3 regions of the Paenibacillus sp. SAF-068 genome follow, and region 3 is predicted to be linked to each of the others. Evidence: predicted binding sites of a transcription regulator. Region 3 holds the regulator's gene; each other region holds the start of a gene.
The links. The regulator CtsR, encoded in region 3, represses protease genes until heat stress. The targets are predictions, from matches to a motif close to ATGGTCAATAAAGGTCAAACA.
Positions count from the first base shown of each region.

Region 1: clpP (ATP-dependent Clp endopeptidase proteolytic subunit ClpP) is a predicted target of CtsR. The motif match lies at 1,437-1,457, and genes of this name have one in related genera.
Region 2: clpP (ATP-dependent Clp endopeptidase proteolytic subunit ClpP) is a predicted target of CtsR. The motif match lies at 2,918-2,938, and genes of this name have one in related genera.

Region 1 is NZ_JBQCJX010000004.1:286,251-293,936, forward strand. Features, by position in the region: gene tig (trigger factor) at 1-1,170, shown strand, start outside; gene clpP (ATP-dependent Clp endopeptidase proteolytic subunit ClpP) at 1,550-2,140, shown strand; gene clpX (ATP-dependent protease ATP-binding subunit ClpX) at 2,153-3,406, shown strand; gene ispG (flavodoxin-dependent (E)-4-hydroxy-3-methylbut-2-enyl-diphosphate synthase) at 3,527-4,624, shown strand; gene lonB (ATP-dependent protease LonB) at 4,792-6,546, shown strand; gene lon (endopeptidase La) at 6,633-7,686, shown strand, end outside.
Region 2 is NZ_JBQCJX010000008.1:119,588-127,273, reverse strand. Features, by position in the region: gene ACTHPG_RS26290 (SIMPL domain-containing protein) at 1-584, shown strand, start outside; gene ACTHPG_RS26285 (stalk domain-containing protein) at 972-2,069, shown strand; gene clpP (ATP-dependent Clp endopeptidase proteolytic subunit ClpP) at 2,232-2,828, opposite strand; tRNA gene ACTHPG_RS26275 (tRNA-Arg) at 3,006-3,080, opposite strand; gene ACTHPG_RS26270 (sugar-binding transcriptional regulator) at 3,508-4,533, shown strand; gene gap (type I glyceraldehyde-3-phosphate dehydrogenase) at 4,639-5,646, shown strand; gene ACTHPG_RS26260 (phosphoglycerate kinase) at 5,798-6,979, shown strand; gene tpiA (triose-phosphate isomerase) at 7,014-7,686, shown strand, end outside.
Region 3 is NZ_JBQCJX010000011.1:54,760-62,445, reverse strand. Features, by position in the region: gene ACTHPG_RS27705 (GNAT family N-acetyltransferase) at 1-1,142, shown strand, start outside; gene ACTHPG_RS27700 (CtsR family transcriptional regulator) at 1,605-2,066, shown strand; gene ACTHPG_RS27695 (UvrB/UvrC motif-containing protein) at 2,098-2,622, shown strand; gene ACTHPG_RS27690 (protein arginine kinase) at 2,651-3,721, shown strand; gene ACTHPG_RS27685 (ATP-dependent Clp protease ATP-binding subunit) at 3,907-6,369, shown strand; gene radA (DNA repair protein RadA) at 6,630-7,686, shown strand, end outside.

The DNA.
Region 1 (7,686 bases), on a different contig from region 3:
TTTGGTGTTGAGAGCCTTTATCAAGAAGCAATCGACATTTTGCTTCCTGAAGCTTATACAGAAGCAATCGACCAAACGGATATCTTCCCGGTTGATCGTCCTGACGTAGATGTTGAACAATTCGCTAAAGGACAAACATTCAAGTTCAAAGCGAAAGTAACTGTGAAACCTGAAGTTACTCTGGGTGAGTACAAAGGAATCGAAGTTGCTGTAGCAAAAGGTGAAGTAACGGATGCAGAAGTGACTGAAGAACTTGAGCGTCTTCAACAACGTCACGCTGAACTCGTTGTAATCGACGAAGGTTCCGCTGCTAACGGTGACGTTGCAGTAATCGACTTCGACGGTTCCGTTGATGGTGTACCTTTCGAAGGTGGACAAGCTGAGCGTTATTCCCTGGAACTGGGTTCCAACACATTCATTCCTGGATTTGAAGAGCAAGTTGTGGGTCTGTCCACAGGTGACTTCAAAGACGTTGAAGTGACTTTCCCAGAGAGCTACCATGCAGCAGAACTTGCTGGCAAACAAGCGGTATTCAAAGTGAAAATTCACGAAATCAAACGCAAACAGCTTCCTGCATTGGATGATGAGTTTGCTAAAGATGTTAGCGAATTCGACACACTTGAAGAGTACAAAGCTGACCTGAAAACACAATTGGAATCCCGTAAAGCTGACGAAGCCAAAGCTGCACAGGAAAATGCAGTTGTAGAAAAAGTGGCTGAGAACGCTGAAGTGGACATTCCGGCTGCAATGGTTGACAGCGAAGTACAAAACATGATGCGTGATTTCGACAACCGTCTGCGTAACCAAGGTATGAACCTTGAAATGTTCCTGAGCTTCTCTGGCCAGACTCAAGCTGACCTGAGAGGACAAATGCAAGAAGATGCTTCCAAACGTGTTCGCAACAACCTGGTGCTTGAAGCTGTAGGTAAAGCGGAAAACATTGAAGTATCTGACGAAGAAGTGAATCAAGAACTCGAGAAAATGGCTGAATCTTACAAGCGTCCTGCTGAAGAGATCCGTGGCATCCTCGAAGGTAATGGTTCCCTGGACAGCCTTCGCGATGAAGTAAAACTGCGTAAAACAATTGACGTTCTTGTTGAGAACAGCACAGTTGTTGAACCAGTTGAAGCTCCAGCTGAAGAGGTTGTTGCAGAAGCTGACGAAAAATAAGACAAGCTGTAATCAACTTGTCAGTTGAATAAACGATAAGGCACGTGAACTATTGCGTGCCTTATTTTTAAATTATGACATCCATTTTATAGAAACTGAAGTAATTATATGGATGAATACTAATTTTATTGATCGGTGTACACTTTTTACATACCTATGTACTTCATGCAAATAAAAAACGGCAAGACGGCATAGGATGGCTTCAATTTGCACATACATAGAAAACATGGTTAAATATGATCAGGCTAAAAAAGTAAACAAACGGTTGTCTGACCTCTCTTGTGAAAAATGACATTGTCACAGGAAAGTGTTAGAATGAATTTGGGTTTGCTTTACAGGTGGCCTATGTCTAATTACATGTAGAAAAGAGGTTGGTCTCATGAGTCTGGTGCCAATGGTTATAGAACAAACCAATCGAGGCGAACGGTCTTACGATATATATTCACGTTTGCTGAAAGATCGCATTATCTTTCTAACCAGTGCGATTGATGACGATGTAGCCAATCTTGTCATAGCACAGCTTTTGTTTTTGGCAGCCGACGATCCTGAGAAGGATATCAGCTTGTACATTAACTCACCTGGTGGTTCTGTCACCGCAGGGATGGGTATATACGATACGATGCAGTTTATCAAGCCGGATGTATCTACCATTTGCGTAGGGATGGCAGCAAGCATGGGCTCGTTATTGCTAACAGCCGGTGCACCTGGCAAAAGATATGCGCTGACAAACAGCGAAGTAATGATTCATCAGCCGCTTGGCGGTATTCAAGGACAGGCTGCGGATATTAAGATACACGCAGAATGGATTATTAAAACACGTCAGAAACTGAATCAAATATACGTCGATCGTACGGGTCAGCCTCTTGAGAAAATTGAGCGGGATACAGACCGTGACTTCTTCATGAGCGCTGAAGAAGCTAAGACGTACGGCATTATTGACCAGGTGCTCAGTAGACCGATCAATTCCTAAAGGGGTGGTTTCATGTTTAAATTTAACGATGAAAAAGGGCAATTGAAATGCTCTTTTTGCGGTAAATCTCAGGAGCAGGTACGCAAGTTGGTCGCTGGACCAGGCGTGTACATTTGTGATGAATGTATCGAACTTTGCACTGAAATCGTTGAGGAAGAACTCGGTCATGATGAAGAAATAGACCTGAAAGATATTCCGAAACCAAAAGAAATTCGTAATATTCTGGATCAATATGTTATTGGACAGGAACAAGCGAAAAAATCATTGTCTGTTGCGGTGTATAATCATTACAAACGGATTAACACACAAAGCAAGATTGAAGACGTTGAATTGTCAAAGAGTAACATTTTGCTGTTAGGACCAACAGGTTCTGGTAAAACGTTGCTTGCGCAAACGATGGCAAAAATTCTGAATGTTCCTTTTGCGATTGCAGATGCTACTTCATTAACAGAAGCGGGTTATGTGGGTGAGGATGTAGAGAACATCCTGCTTAAGCTGATTCAAGCTGCTGATTATGATGTGGAAAAAGCAGAGCGTGGCATTATTTATATCGATGAGATTGATAAAGTAGCACGTAAATCCGAAAACCCATCCATTACTCGTGATGTATCGGGCGAAGGTGTGCAACAGGCTCTCTTGAAGATTCTTGAAGGAACTGTGGCTTCTGTACCACCACAAGGTGGCCGTAAGCATCCTCATCAAGAATTCATTCAGATCGATACAACGAACATCCTGTTCATTTGCGGCGGTGCCTTTGATGGTCTGGAGCAAATGATCAAACGCCGGATCGGTAAAAAAGTCATTGGCTTCAATACCGTTTCTGAGCAAAAAGACCTGAAACCAGGTGAATATCTGGGTATGGTATTGCCGGAAGATTTGCTGAAATTTGGTCTGATTCCGGAGTTTGTAGGCCGTCTGCCAGTCATCTCCACTTTGGAGCCGCTGGATGAAGATACATTGGTACGGATTCTTTCCGAACCGAAAAACGCGCTTACGAAACAGTACCAAAAACTGCTTGAGCTGGATAATGTGAACCTGGTATTTGAACCAGCTGCATTGCTCGCGATTGCCAAAGAAGCGATCAAACGTAACACGGGTGCACGTGGATTGCGTGCCATCATTGAAGGTATCATGCTTGAAATCATGTATGAAGTGCCTTCACGTGAAGATGTTACGAACTGTGTCATTACTGAAGAAGTGGTTGAGAAAAGAGTCGTGCCTGAACTAAGCCAATCGAAGGACGATAAGCAGGAAGAAAGCGCCTAATAAAGGTCTGAATCCCGTTGAACTCTGAATTATAGACTTGTCAGTTCTCCACTCTGGCAGAAGGCGAATTCATGTCTCTGTCAGGGTGGAGCTTTGACGTTGTGGGGAGAGAAATCACTCATGTATTTAAGACAGGATACACGTCCCGTAAAAGTGGGAAACGTAACGATCGGTGGCAGTAACGAAGTTATTATCCAAAGTATGTGTACAACCAAAACGGCAGACGTTGAAGCAACGGTAGCAGAGATTTTGCGACTGGAAGAAGCCGGCTGTCAAGTGGTACGTGTCACGGTGAATAATGAGGAAGCTGCTGCAGCCATCAAGGAAATCAAGAAACGCATTAATATACCGCTCGTAGCGGACATTCATTTTAACTATAAGCTGGCTTTGCTTGCGATTGAGAATGGTATTGATAAAGTACGGATTAATCCAGGCAACATCGGTAAACGTTCCAAAGTGGAAGAAGTTGTGAAAGCATGTAAAGAGCGTGGTATTCCAATTCGGATCGGGGTAAATGCGGGGTCTTTGGAAAACCATCTTCTTGAGAAGTATGGGTATCCTACGGCCGATGCTATGGTAGAAAGTGCATTGTATCACATTGGTATTCTGGAAGAGCTTGATTTTCACGATATCATCGTGTCACTCAAAGCATCGGATGTGCCGATGGCCATTGAGGCATATACCAAAGCAGCTCAGATCATACCGTATCCGTTGCATCTCGGAATCACTGAAGCAGGTACACTGTTCTCGGGTACGATTAAAAGCTCAGCAGGTATGGGAGCCTTGTTGTCCATGGGCATTGGTTCTACGATGCGGATATCACTGAGTGCAGACCCGGTAGAAGAAATCAAGGTTGCTCGTGATCTGCTCAAAACATTTGGACTAATTACAAATGCAGCCACATTGATCTCTTGCCCAACCTGTGGACGTTTGGATATCGATCTGTTCTCCATTGCCAACGAAGTGGAAGAGTATATCTCCAAACTGAAGGTGCCCATTAAAGTATCCGTGTTGGGTTGTGCAGTGAATGGTCCAGGTGAGGCAAAAGAAGCGGATATCGGGATTGCCGGTGCTCGTGGAGAAGGTCTCTTGTTCCGTCACGGCAAGATGATCCGTAAAGTGCCTGAAGAGATTATGGTTGAGGAATTGAAAAAAGAGATCGATAAAATCGTCGAAGCCTATGAAGAGACAGGTGTCATTCCTGGTCGTTCGCACTGATTGATTCATATCTGGTTACAACAAAAGCCCGCCAGCGATGGCGGGCTTTTGATATTCTCGCATACAAATTCCGCATCGCCCGTTTACGTCTCGCTGAAAAGGCTATACTACCAAGTATTAGCACGATCTCATGTGAGAATAGCGACAAAATAGGAGGATGTGAAGACATGGAATTTGGTATGGTCATCATGTTGATTCAGTTATTTTTTGGAGTGGTGATTGGTTTATATTTCTGGAACCTGCTGCGTGGCCAGAAAACGAACCGCAGTGCCGTTGAGCGAGAATCTCGCAAGGAACTGGAGAAGTTGCGCAAGCTGCGTTCAATCTCACTCACCAAGCCGTTGTCGGAGAAGACGCGTCCCGCGACCATTAACGATATTGTTGGACAAAAAGACGGGCTTCGTGCCCTTAAAGCTGCATTATGCAGTGCGAATCCGCAACATGTTATCATTTATGGTCCTCCCGGAGTCGGGAAGACAGCTGCCGCAAGGGTTGTGCTGGAAGAAGCGAAGAAGAATCCATCTTCTCCTTTCAAACCGGACGCCAAATTCACCGAGCTGGATGCAACAACAGCCCGTTTTGATGAACGTGGTATTGCGGATCCTCTAATCGGTTCGGTTCATGATCCGATATATCAGGGAGCAGGAGCCATGGGCGTTGCAGGTATTCCCCAACCGAAACCGGGGGCTGTGACGAAAGCGCACGGAGGCATGCTTTTTATTGATGAAATTGGTGAATTGCATTCCATCCAGATGAATAAGTTGTTGAAAGTGTTGGAGGATCGCAAGGTGTTTTTGGAGAGTGCGTACTATAACTCGGAAGACACGCATACTCCTGCTTATATCCACGATATTTTTCAAAATGGTTTGCCAGCCGACTTCCGCCTTGTTGGAGCAACGACACGTTCACCGCATGAACTGCCACCAGCTTTGCGTTCGCGCTGCATGGAAGTTTATTTCCGCCCTTTGTTGCCTGAGGAGATTGGACAAATTGCAGAAGATGCAGTTCAGAAAATAGGGTTCAGTCCATGTCCGGATGCCGTTGATGTGGTTAAGCGATATGCAACCAATGGGCGTGAAGCCGTCAATATCATCCAGCTTGCTGCTGGACTTGCGTTGACAGAGAAGCGTGAGACGCTTCAGGCGTCCGATGTGGAGTGGGTGGCTGGTAGTAGCCAGATTCAGCCCCGGCCTGACCGAAAGGTCCCCTCACAGCCGCAGGTGGGGTTTGTGAACGGCTTGGCGGTATATGGACCGAATATGGGAACCATTTTGGAAATTGAAGTGTCTGCTGTTCCTGCCCTTAAGGATCAAGGCCGAATCAACATTACAGGCGTTGTGGATGAAGAAGAGATTGGAGGCGGTTCGCGTACACTCCGGCGAAAAAGTATGGCTAAAGGCTCGGTTGAAAATGTGTTAACCGTATTAAAAGCCATGGGTATTCGTCCGAATGATTATGATTTACACGTGAATTTCCCAGGTGGGACACCTATTGATGGACCATCCGCCGGGATTGCCATGGCGACGGCCATTACATCAGCCATTCAGGGACGCCCTGTGGATCATGAGACAGCGATGACTGGCGAGATCAGTATTCATGGTCGGGTAAAGCCTATTGGTGGGGTGCTGGCCAAGGTGGAGGCTGCTTTTCAGGCGGGAGCAAAGACGGTTATTATTCCTGCGGAGAACTGGCAGTCCATTTTCGAGAATCTGGATGGCTTGCGCGTTATTCCGGTAGATACGGTACAGGACGTATTCCGTGAAGTGTTCGCCTGGGTTCCGGAATCACAACAGATGGAACAGACGAAGCTTGCAGAGGAGGCAATTGCACCTGCACCGGAGATTTTTCCACCGGCATCCGCTTCCTATTTGCGTGCTGACGTGCCTCGTCCAGGACAGGTTACAGATTCGGGAAGCTGCTAAGCGCTTCCCTTCATTGGTTTTTTATGTGAACATTTGATAGAATAATGAATGACTACAACCTGAGAGCCATTGGAGGTGCGAAAGCGATGGGACCGAGCAAAGTAAAAGGTCGTCGTTTTCCTTTACTGCCTTTAAGAGGACTTCTCGTCTACCCGAGTATGGTACTGCATCTCGATGTGGGCCGGGAGAAATCGGTCAAGGCTTTAGAAAAAGCGATGGTAGAAGAACATTTGATTCTCCTATGTTCCCAAGCCGAAGTAAATATTGAAGAACCAACACAAGAGGACATTTTCAGAATCGGAACCGTGGCCAAGGTCAGACAGATGCTGAAGCTTCCGAACGGTACGATTCGTGTACTCGTGGAAGGCTTGGAACGGGCCGAAATTATTGAATATACGGACAATGAGGAATATTATGAAGTACTGGCCAAAGAGCTGCCTGAAGAGGAGAATACCCATCCAGAGACGGATGCCTTGATGCGTACTGTTCTGAACCAGTTCGAGAATTATATTAATCTGTCCAAAAAGGTGACACCAGAGACACTCGCAGCGGTGTCTGACATCGAAGAACCAGGGCGACTGGCTGATGTCATCACGAGTCACCTGTCCTTGAAGATCAAGGATAAACAGGAAATTCTGGAGACCATCGATGTGCGGGAACGTCTGGAGAAATTGCTGGATATCCTGAACAATGAGCGCGAAGTGCTGGAGCTTGAACGCAAGATCAGCCAACGTGTGAAGAAACAGATGGAGAAAACGCAAAAGGAATATTATCTGCGCGAGCAGATGAAAGCGATCCAGAAAGAACTGGGTGAAAAAGAAGGTCGTGCAGGTGAGGTTGAGGAACTTCGCAATCAGATGGAAGAACTCGGCTTGCCGGACAAAGTGAAAGAAAAGGTTGAGAAAGAAATTGATCGACTGGAGAAAATGCCTGCAAGCTCAGCCGAGGGCGGAGTCATTCGCAACTACGTGGATTGGCTGCTCGGCCTTCCTTGGAGCCAAATGACAGCAGATGATCTGGATATCCAAAAAGCCGAGGATGTGCTCAACGCAGATCATTACGGGTTGGAAAAGCCCAAAGAACGTGTGCTTGAATATCTGGCTGTCCAGAAGCTCGTCAAAAAGCTCAAAGGGCCAATTC
Region 2 (7,686 bases), on a different contig from region 3:
CTGATATTGCTTATCTGTCCATTGGTGTGAACAGCACTGCAGAGACAGCTGCATCTGCTCAAAAAGCGAATGCTGCCAAAGTTCAAAAGGTATCCAACTTGCTGAAGAATACGTGGAAGATCAGTGCAGACGACATTCAAACCAGTCAGTTCTCTGTACAACCCAACTATACGTATAGCGAAAAAGACGGACAACAAATTAAAGGATACACAGCGCATCATACGCTGACAGTCACATATCGTCAGATGGACAAGATCGGCGAATTGCTCGATGCTGCTTCAGGGGCGGGTGCCAACAATATTGAAAACGTGCGCTTTACTGTAGAGAATCCGGAAAGTTATGAGTCCCAAGTGATTGAGAAAGCTGTTGCGAATGCCGATGTAAAAGCTGGAGCCATCGCAAAAGCAGTTAAACGTCAACTCGGTGCTGTTCTTTCCGTGAGCCAAGGTGATGCAAATGTACCTGTGTTCTATGCAAGTGAATCTTTGATGTCCAAAGCAGCAGATACAGCAGGTGGCACTGAGATTGAAACGGGTCAAGTTAAAGTAAGCACAATCCTGAATATTACGTATGAAATGAAATAATCAAAATTGAACTAGATTGTAAGCTCAATTAACTTTTTTACAGCGTCATTTGAAGGGGAACAACGAAATAATGACAAAGACTTTGTCCTGTGGACAGAGTCTTTTTTGTTGGAAAAGCAAGCTTTGATGAAGTTGGTCATGAAGGCATCTTTATGATTCTAAATGAAATGCTGTATATTGGTATCTTTTTTGTATAGTTGTTCGTGACAAAAAGGTCATATCCCATTATATTTTCCGCCTGATATTCATCAACATTGTAACTCGAGCTGTAAACCTTTCCGAAAACGGGTTAATTATAATAGAGAGGTGAGCGTATGAGATATGCGATCAGGTCAGGACTACATACGCAATGATACCTAATTGTGAATTCAGAGAGGAGTTTTATATATGACATCATGGAAAAAATGGACAAGTGCGTTACTTGCAGCAGGAATTATTGTGGGGAGCGGTGCAGTGTGGCAGGATAGTTCGGTACAAGCGGCTTCTGTATCCTCAAAAGTGACAACCCCGACGGAGGTAACGCTGAAATCCGGTGGGAAAACACTGACTCAAAAAGGACTTCTGCAAGGTGGCTCAACTTGGGTATCTCTTACGGCAGTTAAAGATGTCGCAGGCGGAACGCTGAAATATGATGCGAAGACCAAATCGTATACGGTAACAGCAGCCAACAATGCGATGACCGTTAGCCTGATGGATGGACAGCCAAACGTCTATATTAACGGGTATTACCCTCAGGTGGAAGCGAAATTGATTCAGGGTCGATTGTACATCCCATTCTCGGCGATGAGAGATTATTTGGGTGTACAGGGGAATTGGGATGGTAAAACCAAAACGTTGACACTTAGCAAGGTGAAACAAAATAGCGTGAAAGTTAAAGCAGCAACTGTTAATGTCACTGTGAAAAATGCTGAAGTAGATGTGAAATATCCGCAAGTGAGCGGTCTGGCTAGCAAAGAGGCTGAAGCGGCGATTAACAAAGTGTTGAAAGGTGAAGTGGACACTGCTGTTGCTGCTTTCAAAAAACAAACGTCTGAATTCGGCGGAGCAACTGCAAATCGTCCATATGCTTTTGAAACTTCTTATGTCGTGACATACAATGAGAACGGCGTGCTGGGACTCATTACACAACGATATGAGGATTATGCTGGCGCTCACGGGATGACTACCCGGACGGGTCACACCTTTGCGTTGGATACAGGCAAGGAACTTACGTTAGACGATGTGCTGCAAAATAATAAATCCATGCGTGAGACGTTGGGTAAAAAAGTGGGCGAGCAACTGAAAGCCCGCGGTGGATACCTCGATGGATATAAAGGGTTAAATAAAGATCAGGATTTCTATGTGACGCCAACGGGTGTAGTTGTGTTCTTCCAGTTGTATGAATATACGGCGTACGCAGAGGGATTCCCTGAAATGCCATTCACGTACAAAGAGATTCTCCCTAAAGGAACAGCACCTTTCAGTGATGTAACTGGAACCAAATAACGAATTATTATTGTGCACTCTTCAGTTATCTTTCTTATAAAATGAAAGAAGAAGCCCTCATCATTGATGATGAGGGCTTCTTCTCGTTAGACAACACAATGAGGTGTTGTTAATTACGTCAGTGTTGATATGTTAAAGCGTAGACCATGGTCCATATAACAATTAGATGCCTTGGGAACCTACATTTTCAATAACTTTATCAATGATACCGTAATCGGCAGCTTCAGCAGCACTCATGAAGTAGTCACGATCTGTATCTTTCTCAATCCGCTCCAGCGGTTGACCTGAACGCTCAGAGATGATGCGGTTCAAGGTATCACGCATTTTCAGGATGCGGCGAGCACGAATTTCGATGTCTGAAGCTTGACCTTGAGCACCACCAAGCGGTTGGTGAATCATGATTTCACTGTTAGGCAACGCAAAACGTTTCCCTTTAGCACCGGCATTAAGCAAGAATGCACCCATGGAAGCGGCCATACCTACACAGATGGTAGATACATCCGGTTTGATGAATTGCATTGTATCGTAAATGGCCATACCGGCTGTAATTGATCCGCCTGGGCTGTTGATGTATAAGTGAATGTCTTTCTCCGGATCTTCCGCAGCCAGGAACAACATCTGTGCCATAATTGCATTAGCCACAACATCATTAACATCGCTACCAAGGAAAATAATACGATCCTTCAGCAATCTGGAATAGATGTCATAGGCCCGCTCACCCCGGTTGCTCTGTTCAACGACCATAGGAATAAAACTCACGTGAAAAACCTCCTCGGAAATGTAAATGTTATTGGTGTTTATACTTAAACTGTTACCGTATTACCCACATAATAAACAATTCCAAACAAAAAGTCAAAGAAAGTCAAACTAACTTGCAAAAAAAAGAAACCTTTCCGGTTTCATTGGTTAAAAGGGTTATGAGCTGTTAAATAAAAGTGGCGCGCCCGCCAAGAATCGAACTTGGATCTCAGGCTTCGGAGGCCTACGTCATATCCATTGGACCACGGGCGCACAATATGTGACAGCAATAATGATTATAGCTCATGAGGTATTTATTTGCAAGCAGTTCATTAGGTGTATTGGTTTGGATCGAGCTAAAAATGATCATGATGAAGAAGAGTGGATAAACAATGCATTTAAGTAAATGCTATTAGAGGTTTTGGACATGCCTTAAGAAATGTGATTTTGGGCGATATGTAGATGGAATTCATTCGTTTCTTCTATATATGGTATGCGTGAGCTAGTCCTTGATCATAGAAGACCAGGATTGTGAAAATAGGCGCGTACAAACGCTGAATGCGAGTCGAAATAACACGTTGAAACACTTGCATGTCACGTCAGTTTTAGGTAGAATAGACGTGGGACTTAAAAAGTTAACCCGGGACGTTTTAGGGCCACGAAAGAGAGCTTGGAACGAGAACTTGCGGGAGTGGAAAGCATGCGAACGATTTTAGAAGTACAAAAGCAGCTTCTGCCTGATCTCATGGATATCTTGAAAAAGAGGTATACGATTCTGCAACAGATCATGTTATCGGACGTGATCGGACGGAGAACGTTAGCTAATTCCATGCAGATGACCGAGCGGGTTCTGAGGGCTGAGACCGATCTGTTAAAGGCTCAGGGACTTATTGAAATTGACAGTGCAGGAATGAAGATCAGCGAGGCAGGGTATGATTTGCTGCAGCAGTTAGAGCCCGTAGCCAAAGAGTTGTTCGGATTATCCGAGCTGGAAGAGCGCATCAAGCAAGCCTACGGTCTGCAAAAGGTAGTTGTGGTTCCTGGTGATTCGGACGTTTCTCCATTTGCCAAAAGGGAACTGGGCAGAGCCGGAGCGAAGGCTCTCGGCAATATCATGAGTGACAACGACGTTGTCGCCGTTACTGGCGGATCAACAACGGCCGAAGTCGCAGAGCAACTGACTCCGCCAACATCGCTTAAAGGTGTCTGGTTCGTACCGGCACGCGGTGGACTTGGAGAAAGCCTTGAAATTCAGGCAAATACGATTGCATCCACAATGGCAAAACGGGTAGGAGCGCAATACAAACTCCTGCATGTACCGGATTTGCTAAGTGATCATGCCTATGAATCATTAATCCAGGACCCCAGTGTTCAGGAGATTCTGCAGCTGATTCGGCAATCGCGCATCGTTATTCATGGCATTGGTGATGCCGTAGAGATGGCGACAAGGCGTAAACTTGCGACGGAGATCATAGATGAACTTCAAGAGCAAGGAGCCGTATCTGAATCTTTCGGTTATTACTTTAACGATCAGGGTAAGGTGGTACATACCATGCTTACACTGGGTATGCGACTTCAGGATATTGAACGAACCGATGTCGTGATTGGAATTGCAGGTGGCAAAAGCAAAGCTGCTGCTATACATTCCGTGTTACGATTTGGTCAGGAAGATATTCTGATTATTGATGAGGCTGCTGCCGAAGTCATTGTTGCTGAAATGGAATAGGGTTTACTATGTAATACAACTATTGTTGTCTTGACGGACTTTACCGTCTGTCTTGAATATATAAGTTTCATAAAAAATTAATCAAAACTTGGGAGGAACTTACTCATGATTAAAGTAGGTATTAACGGTTTTGGACGTATTGGACGCTTGGCATTCCGCCGTATTCAAAATGTAGAGGGCATTGAAGTAGTAGCAATCAACGACTTGACTGACGCTAAAATGCTGGCTCATTTGCTCAAATATGATACAACTCAAGGTCGCTTCGATGGCGATGTTGAAGTACACGATGGCTTCTTCAAAGTGAACGGCAAAGAAGTTAAAGTATTGGCTAACCGTAACCCGGAAGAACTTCCTTGGGGCGACCTGGGCGTAGATATCGTTCTGGAATGTACTGGTTTCTTCACAACAAAAGAAGCAGCTGAGAAACACTTGAAAGGTGGAGCTAAGAAAGTTGTTATCTCCGCACCAGCTACTGGCGACATGAAAACCATCGTTTACAATGTAAACCATGAAATCCTCGACGGTACTGAAACTGTAATCTCCGGCGCATCTTGCACAACGAACTGCCTGGCACCTATGGCAAAAACATTGCAAGACAAATTCGGAATCGTTCAAGGTTTGATGACTACAATTCACGCTTACACTGGCGACCAAAACACATTGGATGCTCCACACCCTAAAGGTGACTTCCGTCGTGCTCGCGCAGCAGCTGAAAACATCATCCCTAACACAACTGGTGCTGCTAAAGCAATCGGTCTGGTAATTCCAGAACTGCAAGGCAAATTGGATGGTGCAGCTCAACGTGTACCAGTAGCTACTGGATCCCTGACTGAGCTCGTAACTGTTCTGGGTAAAAAAGTTACTGCTGAAGAAGTTAACGCAGTAATGAAAGAAGCTTCCGATCCACAAACTTTCGGATACACTGAAGACGAAATCGTATCTTCCGACATCCAAGGTATCACTTTCGGTTCCCTGTTTGATGCAACTCAAACTAAAGTTCTGACTGTTGGCGACCAACAATTGGTTAAAACTGTAGCTTGGTATGACAATGAAATGTCCTACACTGCACAATTGGTTCGCACTTTGGAGCACTTTGCAAAAATGATTAAGTAATATCTGCAATAACATAGAGCGGAAACAGATGCTATATTGTTTCCGCTCTTTATATATCAATATTTTGCAAATTTCTCAAAAACACCAGGATTGACAAGGGATTTCAGCCCTTGATGGGTCCAACAAATACATGGGTGCGGAGGAAATACAGATGAACAAAAAAAGTGTACGCGATATAGAATTGACAGGAAAACGGGCTTTTGTCCGTGTAGATTTCAATGTACCGCTCGAAGATGGTAAAATTACAGATGACAAACGTATTCGTGCAACGCTTCCTACAATCAACTTCTTGATTGAAAAAGGTGCTAAAGTCATTCTGGCAAGCCACATGGGTCGCCCTAAAGGCGAAGTGGTTGATTCTTTGCGTTTGACTCCAGCAGCTGAGCGTTTGTCCGAATTGTTGGGTAAAACAGTTGTTAAAGCTGACGATTCTGTTGGTGAAGCTGTTAAAGCTCAAATCGCTGAACTGAACAACGGCGACGTATTGTTGCTTGAAAACGTTCGTTTCCACGCAGGCGAAGAGAAAAACGATCCGGAACTCGCAAAACAATTTGCTGAACTGGCTGACGTTTTCGTTAACGATGCGTTTGGCGCAGCTCACAGAGCACACGCTTCGACTGAAGGAATCGCTCACTTGCTTCCAGCAGTGTCCGGTTTGCTGATGGAAAAAGAACTTGAAGTGTTGGGTAAAGCGATCTCCAACCCTGAGCGTCCTTTCACAGCGATCATCGGCGGATCCAAAGTTAAGGACAAAATCGATGTAATCGACAACCTGCTGAATATTGCAGACAACGTTATCATCGGTGGCGGTCTGACTTACACGTTCCTCAAAGCACAAGGACATGAAATTGGACAATCCTTGCTGGATGATTCCAAACTTGATGTTGCTCTCGGTTTCATCGAAAAAGCGAAAAAACTGGGCAAAAACTTCTACCTGCCGGTAGATATCGTAGTGTCTGACGATTTCAGTGCGAAAGCTAACACACAAATCGTTGACATCGACGGCATCCCAGCAGATTGGGAAGGCATCGACATCGGTCCCAAAACTCGTGAGATCTATGCTGACGTAATCAAAAACTCCAAATTGGTTGTATGGAACGGACCAATGGGCGTATTTGAAATCGAGCCATTCTCCCACGGTACTCGTGCAGTAGCGGAAGCTTGCGCTGAGACAGAAGCTTACACTGTAATTGGTGGCGGTGACTCTGCAGCAGCAGCTGAGAAGTTCAAATTGGCTGACAAGATGAACCACATCTCTACAGGTGGCGGTGCATCGCTCGAGTTCATGGAAGGTAAAGTACTTCCGGGCGTAGTTGCATTGAACGACAAGTAAGTTCTAGTCTATAGCATGAAGGAGTTGAAACCCAATGAGAACACCGATTATCGCAGGTAACTGGAAAATGTTCAAAACGGTTTCCGAATCCAATGACTTCATTCAGGAAGTTAAAGGAAAAGCGGAAGTTGAAGGCGTGGAAACTGTAATCTGCGCACCGTTTACGAATCTGCCATCCCTGGTAGAAGCCGTTAAAGGAACAAACATCAAAATTGGTGCACAAAATCTTCACTTTGAAGACAACGGTGCATTCACAGGTGAAATCAGCGGTGTAATGCTGAAAGATCTGGGTGTGGATTATGTCATTATTGGTCACTCGGAGCGCCGTCAATATTTTGCGGAAACCGATGAGACTGTCAATAAAAAGTTGCACGCAGCATTCCGTCACGGATTGACTCCAATCTTCTGTCTTGGTGAGACGCTCGAAGAGCGCGAAGCGAACCAAACAAAAGACGTATGTAAAGTGCAAACGGTCGCTGCTTTTGAAGGTCTATCCGCAGAGCAAGCGGCACAAGTTGTTATCGCTTATGAACCAATCTGGGCGATTGGTACAGGCAAATCCTCCACTTCCCAAGATGCGAATGAAGTTATTGCTTACATCCGTACACTGGTGAAGGATCTGTATAACGAGACGGTTGCGAATGCAGTTCGTATTCAATACGGCGGCAGTGTTAAACCGGAGAACGTAACAGAATACCTCGGACAAA
Region 3 (7,686 bases):
AACCGGCGATGGCACTCTCTGAATATGCTTTTCAAGTAGTAATGAGCGATGAACAAAAGGAAAATCGACGGAGTCAATTTTCGTCACAGGATATATGGGGTGTATATGAGGACGGGCAGCTAGGAGCTAAACTTCACATTATTCCTTTTCAAACCTATATTCATGGTAGATCGTTCGAGATGGGCGGTATTGCGGGTGTAGCCACCTGGCCAGAGTATAGACGTAAAGGCTGGGTAGCGGGTCTGCTGAAGCATGCGTTGGAAGAAATGAATCGTAACAAACAAAGCATATCGTTCTTACATCCGTTCTCTTTTGGTTTCTATCGGAAGTACGGATGGGAGACGTATGTTGAATTTAAACGATATAAAGTGCCTACAGCTCATTTGCCTTCGAAAAAAGCGACACCTGGCACGATCCGGCGCGGCGATCCGGACCTGAGCATACTAAAGGAAGTATACAGTGCTTACGCTGAGCGCTATAACGGAACCTTGGTCCGGGATGATGCGAGATGGGAGAACTCCGTTCTTGTGAATGGATCCAGCCAAAAGGCTGTATATTACGACGAAGCTGGTGCAGCACAAGGTTATCTTTTATATGAAGTTAAGGAAAATAAGTTTACCATTAAAGAGATCATCCATCTGAACGAAGAGGCTAGGCAAGGTCTGTGGACGTTTATTGCTAACCATGATTCCATGATACAGGAAGTTACGTTGCAGGCGCCTGCCAGTGATACGCTTGCCTTCCAATTGGATAACCCACGCATTCAGCAGGAGATTGTACCTTACTTTATGGCACGCATCGTTAGTGTGGAGCAGTTTATATCCCAGTATCCATTTGCAAGCCAAGACTCACCGGTGCAGATCGTTCTAGAGGTAGAGGATACCCACGCTCCGTGGAATGAAGGAGTATGGCAATTAAATGTGGCGATGAACGGAACGGCGTCCATATGGAAAACTTCGGAGCCAATTACAGATGATCAGACCATTAAGGTAGATATTCAAGCTCTCACTGCGATGCTGATGGGATATCGCAGACCAACGGAAATGGCACAAATCGGAAGAGTTCACGGACCGAATACAGTAATCCAGGCTTTGGAACAAGCAATTCCCAAAAGGGAAACCTATTTACTCGATTTCTTCTGATTATTCTTCCCCACTACTCCATTTAAGTTAATTATCTTGAATAGAAATACGGCGTGATCGAAAGACAAATGGACTTCTCCAGCAATTTTGGAGAGGTTTTTTTGTGTCTGGGGAATATTTCGTGTAAAATCGTAAAAAATGAATAGTGACCCCACTTGGCAAACCCACAAAATATGCTATAATGTATATAAAGTCAAAGAAAGTCAAAGTCAACTAAAGGTTTAATACTTAAGTAGCTTTCTTTCAACAATCTGATGCATGATCGCCAATATGCGGGGTCATTTCATTAGTGGATTAAGGGAATATTAAAGGACCTTCGTGCTTCCTTCACTCTCCTGACGACACCTGTGGAAGCAAAGATTCGCTGTTTGCTTGATTGGTTAAATGGGTAGAGAAGGTGTACTCTGTGGGGGCGTGTGGGTCCTTATTGACTTAACGTTTCAGACAGTGGAGGATGATTGGATGCGTAATATCTCTGATATTATCGAACGATATCTGAAGAGTATTTTGCATGAAAGTCCCGAAGGAATGGTTGAAATTCAGCGTAATGATCTGGCAGATCAATTCTCATGTGTACCTTCCCAGATCAATTATGTCATCAGCACACGTTTTACCCTTGAGAAGGGATACCTAGTTGAGAGTAAACGTGGCGGTGGTGGTTATGTTCGCATACAGCGCATTGAATTACCGGCCCAATCAGCTCTGCATAATCATTTGCACCATAGTATTGGTGATGAGATCGGGCAGACAGCTGCTGAAGGTCTGATCTATCAATTGGAAGAAGCGCGTTTCTTGAGCAAACGTGAAGCCGGGTTGATGCGAGCTGCTGTATCTAGAGAGGTTATAATGGTCAAACTTCCTTACCGGGATCAAATTCGTGCCAGAATGTTGAAGGCGATGTTAATATCTTTGCTCGGTAAATGAAAACTATCGGGGTCAAAGGAGGTACATCAATATGCTGTGCCAAGAATGCAATAAACGTCCGGCGACACTTCATTTTACGAAGATCGTAAATGGGGAGAAGACGGAATTCCATATTTGTGAGTCTTGTGCCCGTGAAAAAGGGGAAATGATCCCTGGAACAGCAGGCGGGTTTTCCATTCACAACTTGTTGTCAGGGTTGCTTGATTTTGATCCAGCTGGCAAAAGTGGGTCGGCAGGAACACCACCTGCAAAAGCACTTCAGTGTGAAGAGTGCGGTATGACGTATTCACAATTCAGCAAAATAGGCCGATTCGGCTGCAGTTCATGTTATAAATATTTTGACAGCCGTCTGGACCCGTTGTTCAAGCGGGTTCATGGGAGTACGTCCCATGTAGGCAAAGTGCCTGCACGAGCTGGTGGTCGCATCAAGGTGAAACGGCAAATCGCTGATCTGAAGCGTGAGCTCCAGGAAAGCATCACCCAAGAGGAATTTGAAGAGGCGGCTCAGATTCGTGACCAGATTAGAGAACTTGAAAAAGGAATAGCTCAGGAGTAAAGTTTGTCATGAGTAGGAGGAATGCGTAATGCCTAATCTGCGCTTTACAGAGAAGGCGCTCAGCGACTGGATGCGAAGTGATGCGGCTGATTCCGAAATTGTCATTAGTAGCCGTGTACGGATTGCGCGCAACCTTCAGCATGTTCCGTTTCCGATGCTGGCTTCCAATGAGCAATCGGAAGAGGTGCTGAATAAGCTGAGCGAAGTACTTCAATACGATGACGTTCATGCCTTTGGGGATTTCCACACGTTGGATCTAATCGATATTGACGAACTCGACAAACGGGTGCTGGTGGAGAAACATCTTATCAGTCCAAGTCTTGCGAATGAATCCAGGAATGGTGCGGTTATTCTCAGTGAGGATGAGTCTGTTAGTATTATGATTAATGAAGAGGATCATCTTCGTATCCAGTGCCTCTATCCGGGGTTCCAGGTGAAAGAAGCCTGGGAGAAAGCTTCTGCAATAGATGATGCTTTTGAAGCGCACGTGGATTATGCTTTTGATGATCGCAGAGGTTACTTAACCAGCTGTCCTACCAATGTAGGTACAGGTGTCAGAGCATCTGTCATGATGCACTTGCCTGCCCTGGTGATGACACAGCAGATTGGCCGTATTTTAACCGCAGTTTCCCAAGTGGGACTGACTGTAAGAGGGATATACGGTGAAGGCAGCGAGGCGATGGGGAACCTGTTCCAGATCTCGAACCAGATTACATTGGGACAGACCGAACAGGAAGTCATCGAGAACCTGCATGGTGTTGTGTTACAGATGATTGGTCATGAGCGTACAGCCAGAGAACGGTTAATTACGGATTCCAGACTTCGAATCACGGATCGTGTAATGCGTTCTTACGGCATATTGTCTCATGCAGCTATTGTGGATTCAAAGGAAGCTGCACAGCGATTATCGGATGTACGCCTTGGCGTGGATCTCGGCTTGTTGGATGGATTGTCTATCACGGTAATGAATGAGTTGAATGTGATGACACAGCCGGGATTTTTGCAGAAAACATTCGGGGAAGATATGCGCACTGATGAGCGTGACATCTATCGAGCCCAGTTGATTCGTGATACGATCAATGCAGCGAAGCAGTCCTAGCTCAGCCTGATATTGTATTGAATTATGGTTTCATGCCGCATTGCGGCGTTTATATAACTAGGCATGTACGAATGCCGAATGATTTTATTCGCAGCACGGCTGCAAACAAAAATGATATGAAGAATACGACGGTTAGTTTATAACATGACCCTCGTTTTATCCAAAACCATGGAGGTGCAGGAGATATGATGTTTGGAAGATTTACGGAACGGGCCCAAAAGGTGCTCGCACTCGCGCAGGAAGAAGCTGTCCGTCTCGGTCATAATAACATCGGTACTGAGCATATTTTGCTCGGCCTCATTCGTGAAGGCGAAGGCATCGCAGCCAAAGCACTGATCGGCCTGGGACTCGGATTGGAAAAAATTCAGGATGAAGTAGAAACGCTGATTGGCCGTGGCCAAGAGCAACCTACCAACATTGCATATACGCCACGTGCGAAAAAAGTAATTGAATTGTCTATGGATGAAGCTCGCAAATTGGGTCATACCTATGTAGGCACAGAACATATCCTGCTCGGATTGATTCGTGAAGGCGAGGGTGTTGCAGCACGTGTGCTCAATAACCTGGGTATCAGCCTGAACAAAGCACGTCAACAAGTATTACAGTTGCTTGGCAGCAGTGAAGCTGTATCCAGCCATAATGGGACACCTGCCAATGTCAGCACACCAACCCTGGACAGTCTGGCACGTGACCTCACGGCTTACGCAAGAGAGAATAACCTTGACCCAGTCATTGGACGTAGCAAAGAAATTGAACGTGTCATCCAGGTGCTCAGCCGTCGTACCAAGAACAACCCGGTATTAATCGGTGAGCCAGGTGTAGGTAAAACAGCGATCGCTGAAGGCCTTGCACAAAAAATCATTGCCAATGAAATTCCGGAAACATTGCGCGACAAACGTGTAATGACTCTGGATATGGGTTCAGTCGTTGCTGGAACCAAATATCGTGGTGAGTTCGAAGATCGTCTGAAAAAAATTATGGATGAGATTCGCCAAGCAGGTAACATTGTCCTGTTTATTGACGAATTGCATACATTGATTGGCGCAGGCGGAGCTGAAGGTGCCATCGATGCTTCTAACATTTTGAAACCGGCTCTGGCCCGTGGAGAATTGCAATGTATCGGTGCGACAACACTGGATGAATATCGCAAATACATCGAGAAGGATGCAGCGCTTGAGCGTCGTTTCCAACCGATTACTGTAGATCAGCCTTCTCCGGAAGAAGCAATTCAAATTTTGCACGGCTTGCGTGACCGTTACGAGGCGCATCACCGCGTGAAAATTACGGACGAAGCGATTGTACAGGCGGTTAAACTGTCTGATCGTTACATCACAGACCGTTTCCTGCCTGACAAAGCGATTGACCTGATTGACGAGGCGGGTTCCAAAGTAAGATTGAACTCTTACACGATCCCACCAAACCTGAAACAGCTGGAGAGCCGTCTGGAAGATATCCGCAAGGAAAAAGACGCAGCGGTTCAAAGCCAAGAGTTCGAAAAAGCAGCTGCTCTGCGCGATACGGAACAAAAAATCCGTGAAGAGCTGGATGTAACGAAGAACCAATGGAAAGAAAAACAAGGCCGCACGGATTCCGAAGTAACACCTGAGGATATCGCACAAGTGGTAGCCAACTGGACAGGAATTCCGGTGAACAAGCTGAAAGAAGAAGAGACACAGCGTCTGATGAATCTGGAATCCATTCTGCATGAACGTGTTATCGGCCAGGATGAGGCTGTGAAGTCTGTCAGTCGTGCGGTTCGTCGTGCACGTGCTGGGTTGAAAGATCCAAAACGTCCGATGGGTTCATTTATTTTCCTCGGTCCTACAGGGGTAGGTAAAACAGAACTTGCTCGTGCTCTGGCTGAAGCGATGTTTGGCGATGAAAATGCAGTCATCCGGATCGATATGTCCGAGTATGGTGAGAAGCATTCGACTTCCCGACTCGTCGGAGCGCCTCCAGGATATGTTGGATACGAAGAAGGTGGCCAGCTGACAGAGAAAGTTCGTCGCAAACCATATTCCGTTGTCCTGCTCGATGAAATCGAGAAAGCACATCCAGAAGTATTTAATATCTTGCTGCAAGTGCTTGAGGATGGTCGTCTGACGGATTCCAAAGGTCGCGTTGTTGACTTCCGGAATACGCTGATTATCCTGACATCCAACGTGGGTGCCGAAGCGATCAAACGTAACTCCACACTTGGCTTCACAGCAGTTGTGGATGCAGGTGCGGATTATGACAACATGAAGGGTAAAGTCATGGATGAGCTGAAGAAATCCTTCCGTCCAGAGTTCCTTAACCGGATTGATGAAATTATCGTATTCCACTCTCTGGAACAGAAACACATTGCAGAGATTGTTACGCTCATGAGTGAGGAGCTTCGCAAACGGCTGCGTGAATATGAAGTTGACTTCGAACTTACCGACAATGCCAAGGAATTCCTTGCCAAAGCCGGCTTCGATCCAGCTTACGGTGCGCGTCCGCTTCGTCGGGCAATCCAGAAGCATATCGAGGACAAATTGTCTGAAGAGTTGCTTACAGGCAACGTAACCAAAGGGGATTCATTACTCATTGACGAAGAGAACGGCGCACTGTCTGTAACGAAAAAAGACGTGGTAGTTCCTTCTAACGAGGAAATCGAAACCAAATAATATATATCAAGCTTTGGAGCTAACCTCCAGCTTATATTGATTCTTAATCCTTCTCGGCTTCGGCCGGGGAGGATTATTTGCATTTTGGACAGAAGACGGACATGATTATGGCTTGAACATGTGTAAAGTTTGCGATAATCCTTTACGAAAAATCTCAAACAATGGTAAACTTTTAGTAACCCTGCACGTCAGGGATTTTAGGCAAAATTCGTCGAATAATGCAAAATGCTGTTATAAAATTAAATTATAGGAGTGCTGAAGTGGCCAAAGTTAAAACCAAGTTTCAATGTACGGAATGCGGCTATGAAGCCCCCAAGTGGTACGGTAAGTGTCCGGGTTGTCAGTCATGGAATTCGATGGTGGAAGAGACAGAGACGGTTGTCAAAACACAAGGGAGAAATTCTCCCCTGTATGACAGTAAAGATAAACCGCTTCCTATCATAGATATAGATAGCGGTCAGGAACCGCGTGTACAGACTGGAATCGGAGAGTTGAACCGGGTATTGGGTGGCGGAATCGTTCCAGGTTCCCTCGTTCTGGTGGGCGGAGATCCTGGTATCGGTAAATCAACGTTGATGTTGCAGACTTCTCATGCGTTGACGCATTCGGGTTTGCGGGTGTTATATGTATCGGGAGAGGAATCCGTCAAGCAAACCAAATTGCGGGCAGATCGTCTCGGGGCGCTCTCTGCCGAGTTGTATGTGCTGTGTGAAACCAATATGGAACGTGTAGAGGAAGCGGTGGATCAGATCCAGCCGCATTTTCTTGTCATCGACTCCATTCAGACCGTATATCTTCCCGAAGTTACCAGTGCGCCTGGTAGTGTAGCGCAGGTAAGGGAATGTACATCAAGGTTCATGCGGATTGCCAAAGGGAGAGGCATTGCAACGGTTCTTGTGGGGCATGTTACCAAAGAAGGTGCCATTGCCGGTCCACGTATGTTGGAACATATGGTGGATTGCGTGCTTTATTTTGAAGGAGAACGGCATCATACGTATCGCTTACTGCGTGCGGTGAAGAACCGTTTTGGTTCCACCAATGAGATTGGCATTTTTGAAATGGGCGAGGATGGACTTCGTGAGGTGGGCAACCCGTCCGAACTCTTTCTGTCGGAACGGCCACTGGGTGTAGCAGGTTCTACGGTAGTTGCCAGCATGGAGGGCACACGACCTCTGCTTGTGGAATTGCAGGCTTTGATCTCGACCACCCATTTCCCTTCTCCCCGCCGTATGGCAACAGGGGTGGATCTGCATCGATTAAACCTGATCATTGCCGTGCTGGAGAAACGGATGGGCATGTTTTTACAGACCCAGGATG